DNA from 2 places in the Burkholderia sp. Bp9140 genome. Region 2 is predicted to be linked to the other one. Evidence: riboswitches for the same ligand, from Rfam matches in the RefSeq annotation. Region 2 holds a riboswitch; the other holds the start of a gene.
What was found. Region 2 has a riboswitch for cobalamin ahead of cobG (precorrin-3B synthase). Riboswitches for the same ligand answer to the same signal wherever they lie in the genome.
Positions count from the first base shown of each region.

Region 1: it holds a riboswitch for cobalamin, as region 2 does, so the genes downstream of both, DIE21_RS26165 (iron ABC transporter permease) here and cobG (precorrin-3B synthase) in region 2, are expected to answer to the same signal.

Region 1 is NZ_QTPQ01000034.1:32,630-39,889, reverse strand. It holds gene DIE21_RS26180 (adenosylcobinamide-GDP ribazoletransferase) at 1-777, opposite strand; gene cobC (alpha-ribazole phosphatase) at 1-16, opposite strand, end outside; gene cobT (nicotinate-nucleotide--dimethylbenzimidazole phosphoribosyltransferase) at 767-1,822, opposite strand; gene DIE21_RS26170 (ABC transporter ATP-binding protein) at 1,875-2,687, opposite strand; gene DIE21_RS26165 (iron ABC transporter permease) at 2,684-3,682, opposite strand; cobalamin riboswitch at 4,072-4,325, opposite strand; gene DIE21_RS26155 (ATPase) at 4,502-4,852, shown strand; gene DIE21_RS26150 (cell division protein ZapA) at 4,849-5,163, shown strand; RNA gene ssrS (6S RNA) at 5,244-5,425, shown strand; gene DIE21_RS26140 (EVE domain-containing protein) at 5,496-5,957, shown strand; gene DIE21_RS26135 (SIMPL domain-containing protein) at 6,151-6,891, shown strand; gene lgt (prolipoprotein diacylglyceryl transferase) at 7,057-7,260, opposite strand, start outside.
Region 2 is NZ_QTPQ01000009.1:137,253-144,512, reverse strand. It holds gene cbiE (precorrin-6y C5,15-methyltransferase (decarboxylating) subunit CbiE) at 1-1,211, opposite strand, end outside; cobalamin riboswitch at 1,415-1,608, shown strand; gene cobG (precorrin-3B synthase) at 1,715-3,076, shown strand; gene DIE21_RS10185 (precorrin-8X methylmutase) at 3,069-3,695, shown strand; gene DIE21_RS10180 (precorrin-2 C(20)-methyltransferase) at 3,692-4,426, shown strand; gene cobJ (precorrin-3B C(17)-methyltransferase) at 4,423-6,132, shown strand; gene DIE21_RS10170 (chitinase) at 6,501-7,260, shown strand, end outside.

The DNA.
Region 1 (7,260 bases), on a different contig from region 2:
TCAGGACGAGATCCATCCGAGCACCGAGAAGTAGATCGCCAGTTCGCCCAGTTGCTGCGCGAAGCCGAGACAGTCGCCGGTATAACCGCCGATCCGCTTCACGAAATAGCGGGCGACCGAGGCACGCACGAGCACGAGCGCGACGAAGGCCGCGGCGCCCGCGCGCCAGTCCGGCCAGAACAGCCACGGCAGCCCGAATGCGGCCGCGACCCAGGCCGAGCGCGCGCCCATGCGCTGCGCGACCGGCTTCGCCTTGCCCTCCGGCCGGACGTAGTCGAGCGACATCAGCAGGCTCACGGCCGCCGCGCGGCTTGCCGCGTGCGCGGCGATCATCGTCCACGCGGCGCGCAGCGGCGGCATGGCCGCGAGCGCCTGCCATTTCAGGCCGAGCGCGATCACGAGCGCGACCGCGCCGAACGTGCCGATTCGCGAGTCGTGCATGATGCGCAGCACGTCGTCGCGCGTATAGCCGCCGCCGAACGCATCGCAACTGTCGGCCAGGCCATCCTCGTGAAACGCGCCGGTGGCGAGCAGCGTCGCGGCCATCGACAGCCCGACCGCGATCGACGCGGGCAGCAGCCGCAGCGCCGCGAGATAGACGAGCGCGCCCCACGCGCCAACACATGCGCCGACCAGCGGAAAGTAACGCGCGGCCTGGTCGAGATCGCCGGCCGCGTAGCCGATCGCACGCGGCACCGGCACGCGGGTGAAATAGCCGAGCGCGACGAAGAAGTAGCGCAGTTCGGCGCGTACGCCGCGAGCACGCTCAGGCGTCACGATCGTCGACGCCCGCGGATTCGAAGCTCGCCATCTCGGTGAGGAACGCGGCCGCCGCCCGCACCAGCGGCAGCGCGAGCGCGGCGCCCGTGCCTTCGCCGAGCCGCAGGTCCAGCGCGAGCAGCGGCTTCGCGCCGAAATGCTCGAGCATGCGCCGGTGGCCGGCCTCGTGCGACGTATGCGAGAACACGCAGTAGTCGCGCACGCCGGGCGCGATGCGCTCGGCGACGAGCAGCGCGGCCGTCGCGATGAAGCCGTCGACGAGGATCGTCATTCGCTCGCTCGCGGCCGCGAGATACGCGCCCGTCATCATCGCGATCTCGAAGCCGCCGAACGTCGCGAGCACGTCGAGCGGCGCGATCGCATGCGAATGCCGGACGAGCGCGCGGCCGAGCACCGCGCGCTTGTGCGCGAGCCCCTGGTCGTCGAGGCCCGTGCCGCGCCCGACGCACGCGTCGATCGGCACGTCGAGCAGACGGCTCATCAGGCACGCGGCCGACGACGTGTTCGCGATCCCCATTTCGCCGAAGCCGATCACGTTCGTGCCGAGCGATGCATGAAGGCGCACGCGCGCCGCGCCGGCGGCGAGCGCCGTCCTCGCCTCGTCGTGCGTCATCGCGGGTTCGACCGCGAAGTTGCGCGTGCCGCGCGCGACCGGCAGCGACACGAGCCGGTCGGACACCGGCAGCGGCGACGCGACGCCCGCATCGACGATCTCGAGCACGCTCTGCGCGACGCCCGAGAACGCATTGATCGCCGCGCCGCCGGCCAGGAAGTTCGCGACCATCTGCGCGGTGACCGCCTGCGGATACGGGCTCACGCCCTCGGCCGCGATCCCGTGGTCGCCGGCGAACACGATCGTCACGGGACGCTGCACGTGCGGCCGCTCGGTGCGCTGGATCAGGCCGATCTGCAACGCGATCGCCTCGAGCTGGCCGAGACTGCCGGGCGGCTTGGTCTTGTGATCGATCACATGCTGCAGGCGCTTGCGCAGCGTGTCGTCGAGCGGCGCGATCGCGGGCGGGAAGTCGGTCGGTTTCGTCATCGGAAGATTGCCTCGCTGGCGCGGCCGGTGCCGCGCATCGAAAGAAGAAGGTTCATCGTCGCTCGGGCCACGCGGGCAGCAGCGCGTCGCGGCCGTTCTCGCGGATCAGCACGAGCGGGTAGCCGAACGCGTCGCTCGCGCGCGCCGGCGTCAGCACGTCGTGCACGGGGCCCGCCCACGCATGGCCGCGGCCATCGAGCAACAGCGCGTGCGTCGCGAAACGCCGCGCGAGATTCAGGTCGTGGCACGAGAACAGCACCGTGCGCGGGCCCGCGTCGAGCCATGCGCCCAGCGCGGTCAGGCCGTCGACCTGGTGATGCAGGTCGAGATGGGCGAGCGGCTCGTCGAGCAGCATCAGCGGCGCGTCCTGGCACAGCGTCGCGGCCAGCGCGACGCGCTGCCGCTCGCCGCCCGACAGCGACAGCACGTCGCGCGACGCGAGCGCGGCCAGCCCGAACGTCGCGAGCGCGTCACGCGCGGCCGCGCGGTCGCCGTCGCGCTCCCAGCCCCAGCCGCCGAGATACGGAAAGCGGTTGAGCAGAACCGTGTCGAATACCGTCGCGCTGAACGCGTCGTGCAATTGTTGCGGCATCAGCGCGCGGCGCCGTGCGAGCTGTTCGGGCGGCCATGCGGCGAGCGGCCGGCCGTCGATCTCGACCTGGCCGCCGGCCGGCCGCTGCAAACCCGCGAGCGTCGCGAGCAGCGTCGTCTTGCCTGCGCCGTTCGGTCCCGCGACGCACCAGATCTCGCCAGGCCGGAACGCCTGCGTGAAGCCGTCGAGCAGCGTCCGTTCGCCGGCCTTCAGTGTCAGGTCGAGCGCCGCGCAGGTCATGTCGCCGGCGGCATGCGGTGCGGCGTGGGTCATCGCATCGGTCTCCTCAGCAACATCCACAGGAACACCGGTACGCCGATCAACGCGGTCATCACGCCGACCGGCAATTGCGCGGGCGCGATCGCGGTGCGCGCGAGCAGGTCGGCCGCCATCACGCCGCCGCCGCCCGCGAGCATCGCGGCGGGCAGCAGCATGCGCTGGTCGTTGCCGAATGCGAGCCGCAGCGCGTGCGGCACGACGAGGCCGACGAAGCCGATCGTGCCGGCCGTCGTCACCGCCGCCGCGGCGGCCAGCGACGCGACGAGGTAGATCCGCATGCGCAGCCGCGCGACCGGCACGCCGAGCGCGAGCGCGGTCGCGTCGCCGCGCAGCAGCACGTTCAACTGCGGCGCGGCCGGCAGCGCGACGCCCGCGGCCAGCAGCAGCGCGCCCGATGCGAACCACGGCGCCGTCACGCCGTTCAGGTCGCCCGTCAGCCAGAAGAGGATGCCACGCAGCCGCGCATCGGGCGCGAGCGACAGCAGCAGCGTGACGAGCGCGCCCCATCCGGCCGCGATCACGACGCCCGTGAGCAGCAACCGCGGCGACGCGTCGCGTGAATCGGCGCGCCACAGCTCGCGGCGGGCTAGCCCGAGCACGAGCGCGACCGACACGAGCGCGCCGGCGAACGCGGACGCATCGACGAGCCACCAGGCGGCGCCCGCGATCATCGAGACGAGCGCGAAGCCGGCCGCGCCGCCGGACACGCCGAGCACGTATGGCTCCGCGAGCGGATTGCGCAACAGCACCTGCAACAGCGCGCCGGCAAGCGCAAGCAGCGCGCCGCACGCGAAGCCCGCAAGCGCGCGCGGCAGCCGCAGCGTGCGCACGATGTCGGCGAACAGCGCATCGCCACCGTGCGGCACGAGCGACGCGAGCGCCTGCCATGGCGACATCGGCACGCTGCCGATCGACAGCGACGCGACGAACAGCAGCGCGACCGCGGCCGCGAGCACGGCCCAGATCGCGGCGGCACGCGCGGCGCTCATGCGGTGCGCGGCATCGTGCACGATGCGCGACACGCCGGCTGACCGCTGTTGCGGGCCGAGTGCGGCATGGGCGTCGCGCCTCGGCGCGTTGTAGGCATACGCAAGCTCGTCATCCTTGTCGAACGGGTTGTTGCGCCGCGCGCCGGCCATACCGGCATGCGACGGCCGCGCCCCCTCGGGCCGCACCTTCGCGCAGCGGGCGTTCTGCGCAATATAGTGGAAGGCGCCGCATCGGGTCGATCGGCTTCCGCCGCAGTCTGCGCGACGGCGGCAAGCGGTGTGCCGCGGCGGGCGCCGAGCGCCGTGCGGACGATTGGGGTCAGCATCGAAGACAAGTCCCGTGAAACACTGCGCGCCCCGCTTCCCCGCAGGCCGCGCGTCATGAAGCCGTGCAGGCTCCTCGCCTCGGCCGGTATCCGGGCTGGCGGCGTACCGGCTCGCCTTCCCGCGCGTTTCACGCGCAGTGGCCCGCGCCCGCGTGCGACCTGCACGCGAAACGCGCCCGAGCCGGCCTGCATCATGCGACGCGGCCGCTTACCGTTGCGGGGGCAGCGCAGGTTGGCGATCTCCGGGCGGAGCGCGCGCCCTGCTTCCCGTTTAACCGCGCGACGCACGCGCGAGCACCGAGGCGGCGCCAGTTTAGGAGCGGGCCGCACGAGCGTCAAGAAAGCGGCCGGACGCGTGCCGGAAGCGCATCGCGCACGCGCCGGACCCGCGCATTCGCAGCAAGAAGCCGGGGTGTTACGACTGGAAACGTTACAGATGTCGGAATGCGCGTTATTCCGCGCTAAAATGCTGGGTCTTTAGAGGACGCAGCAAATGCTCAACGAACTCGAAACCTTATCTCAAAATATTGGCCGTCTGATCTCGCTGAACAAGCGCTATCACTCGGAACGGCTCGCGCTCGAGGAGCAGGTCGCGCAAATGCGCGCGGAAGCGGACACCGTCCGCGCGGAACTCGCGCAACTGCGCGACGAACGCAATGCGCTCGCGGCCGAGCGCGACACGCTGTCGGCAAAGATCGACGACGCCCAGGTCAAACTGAACGCGATTCTCGAAAAGCTGCCGCGCACGAAGAGCGTGGAGCAAGCCGACAACCAGCTCGACCTGCTGGATGCGCAGGCGCGCACGGATAGCGACGACGCGGCCAGCCACGGAGAACATGCATGAGCACCAAGCAGATCGAAGTCTCGATTCTCGGTCAGCCCTATCGGCTCGCCTGTTCGGCCGAGACCGAAGCGGCGCTGCTCGAGGCCGTCGCGCGCGTCGACGCCGAAATGTCGAAGATCCGCGCGAACAGCTCGGTGCGCGGCACCGATCGCATCGCGGTGATGGCGGCACTGTCGCTCGCATCCGAATTGCTGCGGCTGCAAACGAGCGTGCGGCACGGTGAAGCATTTCCGGCGGAAGAAATCCGTCGTACAATGCACCAGATGAACGAACAGCTCGGCGCGGTGCTCGCACAGCACGAGACGCAGTAAGGTTTGATCGATGCGTCGATTCCCCTTGATCTCGGCGATCAACGGTGGTCAAATTGGCGCAACGAAACACAGTTCAGTCAGCTTCCCTGCCTGGTTCGCCAAGGTCATATATTCCTTGAACCAATGCCATGTGCACGGTTGCGGAAATTTGTAGCACGGGCGCGCGCGTCACTCTGTCTGATGTACCCGATGTGCTGCTAACTGCGACCAATTCTGAACCTCAGGTTCAGGATGCCGGCCTAGCGGCCAAGGCGGGGACCTATTCAACGGCATCGGGCGAGTCCCGATGCCGTTTCCTTTTGCAGCGGCCCTTTCTGCGTCGATCACGATCCATGCAATACTGGCTGATGAAGTCCGAACCGGACGAAGCAAGCATCGACGATCTCGCGCACGCGCCGCAGCACTCGCTGCCCTGGACCGGCGTGCGCAACTATCAGGCGCGCAATTTCATGCGCGATACGATGACGGTCGGTGACGGCGTGCTGTTCTATCACTCGAGCTGCCCCGAGCCGGGCATCGCGGGCCTCGCCGAAGTCTCGTCGACGCCCTACCCCGATCCCACCCAGTTCGATCCGAAAAGCCCTTATTACGATCCGAAGTCGACGCAGGAAGCACCGCGCTGGCTGCTCGTCGACGTGCGCTTCGTGAAAAAGTCGCCGCTCGTGCCGCTCGCCGCGCTGCGCGAACACGACGAACTCGCCGACATGCGCGTGCTCGCACGCGGCAACCGGCTGTCGATCACGCCCGTCACGCGCGCCGAATGGCGCTTCATCACCGAAAAGCTGATGAAGTAGGCGCACGCGGTAAACGCACGCCAAACGTCAAATCCGGTCAACACGCGCCACCGCCACGGAACTCGCGGCGCGTTCGCGCGGCCTAAGCAACCGCTGTCGTCCGATCGGGCCGACGGCCGTTTTTTCGTCGCGCGGTACGCCCGCGTCGCGCACGCGTGATCCGCGTGCGCGCCCTCGCACAAGGAGTCCAACAATGACCAAGAAATCCGCACTCGCGCTGTCGCTCGCCCTCGCCGCCGCCATGCCCGTCGCGCTGACGCTCGCGTCGCCGGCCGCGCACGCGCAGACCGCGAACCCGCACTTTCCGGAGCCGGCGGGCGTGCTGTCGCTGTCGTCGCAGGCCAGCGCCGACGTGCCGCAGGACATCATCCACATCACGCTGTTCTACGAACAGCAGGCGAAGGATCCGGGCAGCCTGACGTCAGCGCTGAACCAGCGCGCCGATGCGGCGCTCGCTCAGGCGAAGGGCGTATCGGGCGTCAGCGCGCATACCGGCGCGTTCTCCGTGTATCCGAGCACCGATCGCGACGGCAAGATCTCCGCATGGCGCGGCCGTACCGAAGTCGTGCTCGAATCGCGCGATTTCGCGGCGGCGTCGAAGCTCGCGGGCCAGTTGTCGAACCAGATGCAGATCGCGAACGTCGAGTTCTCGCTGTCGCCCGAAGCGCAGCGCGCGGCCGAGCAGAAACTCACGACCGAGGCGATCAAGTCGTTCCGCGCACGCGCGGACGAAGCCGCGAAGGCCTTCGGCTACAGCAGCTACTCGATCCGCGACGTGAACGTCGGCGGCGGCCGCAACGTGCAGCCGTACCCGCGCATGATGGCGATGGCCGCGGCGCCGATGGACAGCGCGAAGATGAGCGCGCCGATCTCGGTCGAAGGCGGCAAGGCGACCGTGTCGGTCACGGTCAACGGCTCGGTGCAGATGAAGTAACGCGCATCGCGCTGCGCACGGCAGATGCGAAAACGCCGGCCCTCGGGCCGGCGTTTTTCGTTCGAGATTCCGCGATCGATGCACATGCCGATCTTGCGCATCGGCATCGCATCATGCGTCACGCGTCAATCACGCGTCATGCAGCTCGCGCATGACGCAACCGCATCACGCGGCCGCAGTCGCCGCGCGGCGGCGATACGCCCACACCAGCAACCCGATGCCCGCGAGGATCATCGGCAGCGACAGCCACTGCCCCATCGACAGGCCGAGCGCGAGCAGGCCGAGGAAGTCGTCCGGTTCGCGCGCGAATTCGACCGTGAAGCGCGCGAGCCCGTAGCCGATCAGGAACAGCGCGGACACCGCGCCCAT
Region 2 (7,260 bases):
GCCGCGGCATCGGGCTTGCGCACGTCGTACAGCGTGACCGGCAACGGCTGCCGCCACGTGTCGAAGCGGCCGAGCGGCTCGGCGTGCGCGAGCGATACGCGTGTGAGCGTGCCGCCATGCGCGTCGCGCCATGCGGCGAGCGCCAGCTCGCCCTGCAGCGTGACCGCGTTCGCGACGAGCCGGCCGCCGGGCTTCAGCGCCGACCAGCACGCATCGAGCACGCCCGGCGCGGTCGCGCCGCCGCCGATGAAGATCGCATCGGGCGCGGCGAGCCCCGCGAGCGCATCGGGCGCGCGCCCCGCGACGAGTTGCAGGCCCGGCACGCCGAGCGCGTCGCGGTTGTGTTCGATGAAGCGCTGCCGCTCCGCATGCGACTCGATCGCGATCGCCTGGCACGACGGATGCGCGCGCATCCATTCGATGCCGATCGAGCCGCTGCCCGCGCCGACGTCCCACAACAGTTCGCCGGGCGCGGGCGCGAGGCGGCCGAGCGTCAGCGCGCGCATGTCGCGCTTGGTGAGCTGGCCGTCGTGGCGGTACGCGTCGTCCGGCAGGCCGGGCGTGAGGGCGCGGCGCGGCGCATCGGGGCCGGCCCGGCAGTCGAGCGCGACGAGGTTGAGCGCCGCGGTTTCGGCGATGTGCCAGTCTTGCGCGAGGCCGTCGAGACGCCGCTCGAGCGGGCCGCCGAGATGCTCGAACACGCTGATGCGCGTCGGGCCGAAGCCGCGCGCGGCGAGCTCGGCCGCCACTGTGGCCGGCGTGCGGCCGTCGGCGCTCAGCACGAACAGGCGCCGGCCCGGCAGCAGGTGGCGCGCGAGCGTCGCGAGCGGCCGGCCGACGAGCGACACCGCGCCGACGTCCTGCAGCGCCCAGCCGAGCCGCGCGGCCGCCAGCGACAGCGACGACGGGGCGGGCAGCACGCGCCATTCGTCAGGGGACAGTTCGCGCGCAAGCGTGGCGCCGACGCCGAACAGCATCGGGTCGCCGCTCGCCAGCACGCAGACGGGCGCGCCGCGCCGCGCGAGCAGGCCCGACAGGTCGAACGGCGACGGCCATGGCTCGCGCGCGGCCGGCAGCCGCGCCGGCAGCATGTCGAGGTGCCGCTTCGCGCCGACGACCCGCGTCGCCTCGAGCAGCGCGCGCCGCGCGCTGCGTCCGAGCCCCGCGTAGCCGTCGTCGCCGATGCCCACTACCGTCAGCCACGCCGTCATGCACCCTTCCCCATCGTCCGGTTCCATCGCGTCGCCGCACGGCGGCCGTGAAGGCGCCGGTGCGGACGTCCGCATTGCGAAAGTCGGCATGGTACCGTGTTCCTCCGCGCGTTTCATCTGCGGGCCCACCGGTGCCGGGTCGCGTTCCGCTTCGGACACGGAGCCATTCGGCGGTCGCGAAGCGCCGGTGAAATCGGGTATCCTACGGCCGTTCGTTCGCCGGTGCCCTTCGGGGCCGAAGAGGGAACACAGGGCGCGCCGCGCGCCGCTGTGGCTGCCCCCGCAACTGTAGACAGCGAGCCGATCTCCCCCCCTCATGCCACTGGTTTCACCGGGAAGGCCGGGAGCCGGCGCCGACCTGTCAGCCAGGAGACCTGCCGGCCTGAAAGTGCGTGCGTGCCAGTCGGCGTCGGGCGGGGTGTACCGATGCGTTGGCCGCGGCGCGACACTGTCCCGGTATCCCGTTGAGTTCCGCCCCCGTTTCGATTCCTGCGTCGCCCGTCGTGCGCCCATCGGCTTGCCCGGGGCTCGTGCGCGTCGTCGCGGCCGCCGACGGCGGGCTGTGCCGGATCAAGCTGCCGGGCGGCCGGCTCGACGCGCGGCAGGCACGCGCGATCGCCGCCGCGGCGCGCGCCTGCGGCTCCGGCGCGATCGACGCGACCAATCGCGCGAATCTCCAGCTGCGCGGCATTCGCGATGGCGCGGCCGATCCGCTGGCCAGCGCCCTGCTCGACGCGGGGCTCGGCCCGCGCACGCGCGCCGGCGATGCCGCCGGCGACCGGGCCGCGCTAGCCTCGAGCGACGACGTCCGCAACCTGATGCTCAGCCCGCTCGCCGGGCTCGATCCCGCCGCGCTGCTCGACAGCCGCGCACTCGCGCTGCCGTTGCTCGACATGCTGACGCACGAGCCGCGCCGCGGCGCGCTGTCGCCGAAATTCTCGATCCAGCTCGACGGCGGCGAATCGGTCGCGGCGCTCGATCATCCGCACGACATCTGGCTCGCCGCGCGGCGTCGCGGCGACGGCGCGGTCCGCATCGCCGCGGGCCTGGCTGGCTGTCCGCCGGTCTCGTCCGACGATTCGCCCGCTTCGTTCGACGTGGCGCCGGACCAGGCCGTCGCGCTCGTCCGCGCGTTGCTGCTCGCCTTCCTCGATCTGGCGCCGGCCGACGTCACGCGGATGCGCGCGTTGCTCGCGACGGGCGGCGAACGCGCGTTGCGCGCGCGCGCGCAGCACTACGTCCCCTTCCCGCTCGAGACCGATCCGGCGCTGGCCGGCTGGCGGCGCATGCAAGCGGATGCCGCGCTGCGTTTCGGCGCGCGGCCGTCGCTCGACACGGCGCGCTGCAGCGTCGGCGCGCAGTTCGTGCTCGGCCGGCTCGACGCGACGCAACTGGAGCGGCTCGCGGCACTGGCCGAAGCCGAAGGCGACGCCACGCTATCGATGACGCCGTGGCAAGGCGTGTTCGTGCACGGCGTGCGGCACGCACGCGCGCCGGCCGTGCTCGATGCGCTCGCGTCGCTCGGCCTGGTGTGCACGACATCCGACCCGCTGGCGGCGCTGGTGGCCTGCACCGGGAGCGCGGGCTGCGCGAAGTCGCGCGCCGATACGAAACACGATGCACGCGCGCTGGCCGCGCGCGTCGGCCATCCGGTCGACGTGCACCTGACCGGCTGCGAGCGCCACTGTGCGCTGCCGCACCCGGCGACGCACACGCTCGTCGCCGTCGCGCCCGCACGCTACGACCTTTACCGGCGCGACGCCGCCGCGGGCCTCGGCGCCCCGCTCGCGCGCCATCTGACGATTGACCAGGCCGCGGCCCGACTGACGGGCGCGCGGCACAGCCAGGACACCACCGATGCTTGACTACATTCGCGACGGGCAGGAAATCTACCGCCAGTCGTTCGCGACGATCCGCGCCGAGGCCGACCTGTCGCAGGTTCCGCCCGATCTCGAGAAACTCGCGGTGCGCGTGATCCACGCGTGCGGGATGGTCGATGTCGCCTACGACCTGCGCTTTTCGGCCGGCGCCGGCACGGCGGGCCGCGCGGCACTCGCGGCCGGCGCGCCGATCCTGTGCGACGCGCGGATGGTCGCCGAAGGCATCACGCGCGCGCGGCTGCCGGCCGGCAATCGCGTGACCTGCACGCTCGGCGAACCGGACGTGCCTGAGCTCGCGCGGCATCTCGGCAACACGCGCTCGGCCGCGGCGCTCGAACTGTGGCGCCCGCATCTGGCCGGCAGCGTCGTCGTGATCGGCAACGCACCGACCGCGCTGTTCCACCTGCTCGACATGATCGACGCCGGCGCGCCGCGCCCCGCGTTGATCCTCGGCTTTCCGGTTGGCTTCATCGGCGCGGCCGAGTCGAAGGCGATGCTCGACGCGGACAGCCGCGGCGTGCCGTACGTCACGCTGCTCGGCCGGCGCGGCGGCAGCGCGATGGCGGCCGCCGCGGTCAACGCGCTCGCGACGGAGGCCGAATGACGGCCCCGCGCGGACGCCTGTTCGGGGTCGGCGTCGGCCCCGGCGACCCCGAGCTGATGACGATCAAGGCGCTGCGCGTGCTGCAGGCCGCGCCGGTGGTCGCGTATTTCGTCGCGAAGGGCAAGAAAGGCAATGCCTACGGGATCGTCGAAGCGCACCTGCTCGATGCGCAGACGCAACTGCCGCTCGTCTATCCGGTGACGACCGAGGCACTGCCGCCGCCGCTCTGCTACGAGACGGTGATCGCCGACTTCTACGACACGGCCGCCGAAATCGTCGCGTCGCATCTCGACGCCGGGCGCGACGTCGCGGTGATCTGCGAAGGCGATCCGTTCTTCTACGGGTCCTACATGTACCTGCACGATCGCCTCGCGCCGCGCTACGACACCGAAGTGATCCCGGGCGTGTGCGCGATGCTCGGCGGCACGGCCGTGCTCGGCCAGCCGCTCGTCTATCGCAACCAGAGCCTGTCGGTGCTGTCCGGCGTGCTGCCGGAAGACGAATTGCGCGTGCGGCTCGCGCAGGCCGACGCGGCCGTCGTGATGAAACTCGGCCGCAACTTCGACAAGGTGCGGCGCGTGCTCGACGAACTCGGGCTCGCGAAGCGCGCGCTGTACGTCGAGCGCGCGACGATGGCGACCCAGCGCATCGTGCCGCTCGACGACGTCGATCCGATGGCGTCGCCGTATTTTTCGCTGCTCGTCGTGCCGGGGGAAAAATGGCAAGGATGACGACTCCGCCCGCGATCGTGATTCTCGGCGCGGGCGCGCTCGATACCGCGCGGCGCATCCAGGCGCGTTATCCGGGGGCGCTCGTGCACGGGCTCGCGTCGCGCGTCGACGCCGACGTGCCGTTCGACGAACTCGGCGCGCACCTGCGCGGGCTTTACGCGCGCGGCCTGCCGATCGTCGCGCTGTGCGCGGCCGGCATCGTGATCCGTTGCGTCGCGCCCGCGCTGGCCGACAAGGGTGTCGAGCCGCCCGTGCTCGCGGTCGCGGAAGACGGCTCGGCCGTCGTGCCGCTGCTCGGCGGACTGACGGGCGTCAACCTGGTCGCGCGCGAAATCGCCGAATGCCTGGGCGTCGCCCCGGCGATCACGACGAGCGGCGAACTGCGCTTCGGCGCGTGCGTGCTCAATCCGCCCGACGGCTATGCGCTTGCCGATCTCCAGCAAGGCAAGCGGTTCGTGTCGGACCTGCTCGCGGGTGCGGCCACGCGCATCGACGGCGCGGCACCGTGGCTCGACGACGTCGCGCTGCCGCGCGACGACGCGGCAGCGCATGCGATCCGCGTGACGCCCGATGCGTGGCGCGGCGCGCGCGACGAACTCGTGATCCATCCGCGCAGCGTCGTGGTCGGCATCGACGCACGTGGCGTGCGGGCCGATGTGTCGCCGTCGCTCGCCGAACGCATCGACGCGCTGCTGGACGTACACGGCCTCGCGCGGCTGGCGCTCGCCGCGCTCGTCGCGCCAACGACGTTGCTCGGCGATGCGCGGGTCGAAGCGGCGGCGCACACGCTGGGCGTGCCGCTGCGCTTCACCGATGTCGAAGGCGACACCGATGCCGCCGCCGTGCTCGGCAGCACGTTGCGCGTGGCACACACGGTGCGCGCAACCTCCGGCGGCCTCGCGTGCGCGGTCGCTGCGCAACCCGTCGATCCCGCCGCGCTCGGCCGTGCGCGCGGCCGCCTGACGGTGTTGGGCCTCGGCCCGGGCGATGCCGCGTGGCTCACGCCCGCCGCGCGCAGCGCGCTCGCGGAAGCGACCGATATCCTCGGCTACACGACCTACGTGACGATGGCCGGCCCGTTCCGCGCGGACCAGCGCGTACACGGCACCGACAATCGCGAGGAAATGCAGCGTGCGCGCCATGCGTTCGAACTGGCGGCCCAGGGCCGGCGCGTTGCGGTCGTGTCGTCGGGCGACCCGGGCGTGTTCGCGATGGCCGCGGCCGTGCTCGAAGCGCTCGACGAAGCGCGCGACCCGCACTGGGCCGCGGTCGAGCTGCGCGTCGAACCCGGCGTATCGGCGTCGCTCGCGACCGCCGCGCAGGCCGGCGCGCCGCTCGGCCACGATTTCTGCGCGATCTCGCTGTCGGACAACCTGAAGCCGTGGGACGTGATCGAGACGCGCCTGCGGCATGCGGCGCAAGCCGATCTGGTGATGGCGTTCTACAACCCGATCTCGCGTGCGCGGCCGTGGCAGCTCGATCGTGCGCTCGATGCCGTGCGCGCGCATCGCGCGGCCGATACGGTCGTCGTGCTCGGCCGCGATATCGGGCGACCCGGCGCGACGCTCGTGACGACGACCCTCGGCGCGCTGCGCAGCGATCAGGTCGACATGCGCACGATGGTGATCGTCGGCTCGTCGACGACGCGGCGTTTCGCGATCGGCGACGGCCGCGAGTGGGTGTATACGCCGCGTTGGTATCGCTGAATGCGGCCGCGCAACGCGCGGCCGGCGCACATCGCGCGATGTCGGTGATCCGCATGCCGGCCTGCGTTGCCGGTTCGCCGGAACCGGTTCATGCATGCGCCGGCCGTGCCCGGCGGCACGGGTCGAGCGTCGCGCGCGTCAGCTTCACCGCGCCATCGGGCGGAAAAATCGCCCGCCCCGCGTTTCGACATGCGCGCGAATCGGCAAGATTGTTACGTGTCGAGAATCGAATAACGAAAAGAACACCTAAGTATTCACGATTCGGCGCGAATCCTCCAAGATGAGCACGCCGCCGGCCGGGCATGCCCGGTCGCCCGCCCGGCGGCGATACGCGGGCCAGCGTATCCCTCTTCCACTTGGAGAACACAATGAACAACGACGTGTTGCCGCGATTCAACCCGCGCGCGCTTGCCGCGGGCTGTCTGCTCGCCGTGGCGAGCGTGTCCCACGGCGCCGGCGCCTATGCGCCCTTCGTCGACGTGACGCTCTACCCGACGCCGCTCGTCGACCGGATCGGCGTCCAGCAAGGCATCCAGCAGTTCACGCTCGCGTTCGTGGTCGCGGGCAGCGGCTGCGCGCCGTCCTGGGGCGGCGTGCAGCCGATCGGCAATGGCGCGGGCGGCGATCTGCTCGCGTCGCTGTCGACGTCGATCGCGAGCTATCGCGCGAAAGGCGGCGAGATCGCCGTCTCGTTCGGCGGCGCGAACGGCACGCCGCTGATGCAGGCGTGCTCGACCGTTCCCGCACTGAAGACGGCCTACCAGACCGTGATCGACACCTACGGCCTCACGCATGTCGACTTCGACATCGAGGGCGCGTCGCAGCAGGACGGCGCCGCCGTCGCCCGCAACTTCCAGGCGCTCGCGCAACTGCAGTCCGACTACGCGGCGAAAGGCAAGCCGCTGCACGTGACGCTGACGCTGCCGACGATGCCGACCGGGCTCACGCAGGATGGCGTGAACGTCGTCACCGCGGCCATCGCGAACAAGGTCGCGTTCGACGCGGTGAACCTGATGACGATGGACTACGGCCCCGCGAACATCGACATGGGCGCGGCCGCGATCAGCGCCGCGCAGGCGCTCTACGCGCAGCTCGACACGGCGTTCAAGTCGGCGGGCCAGCCGAAGA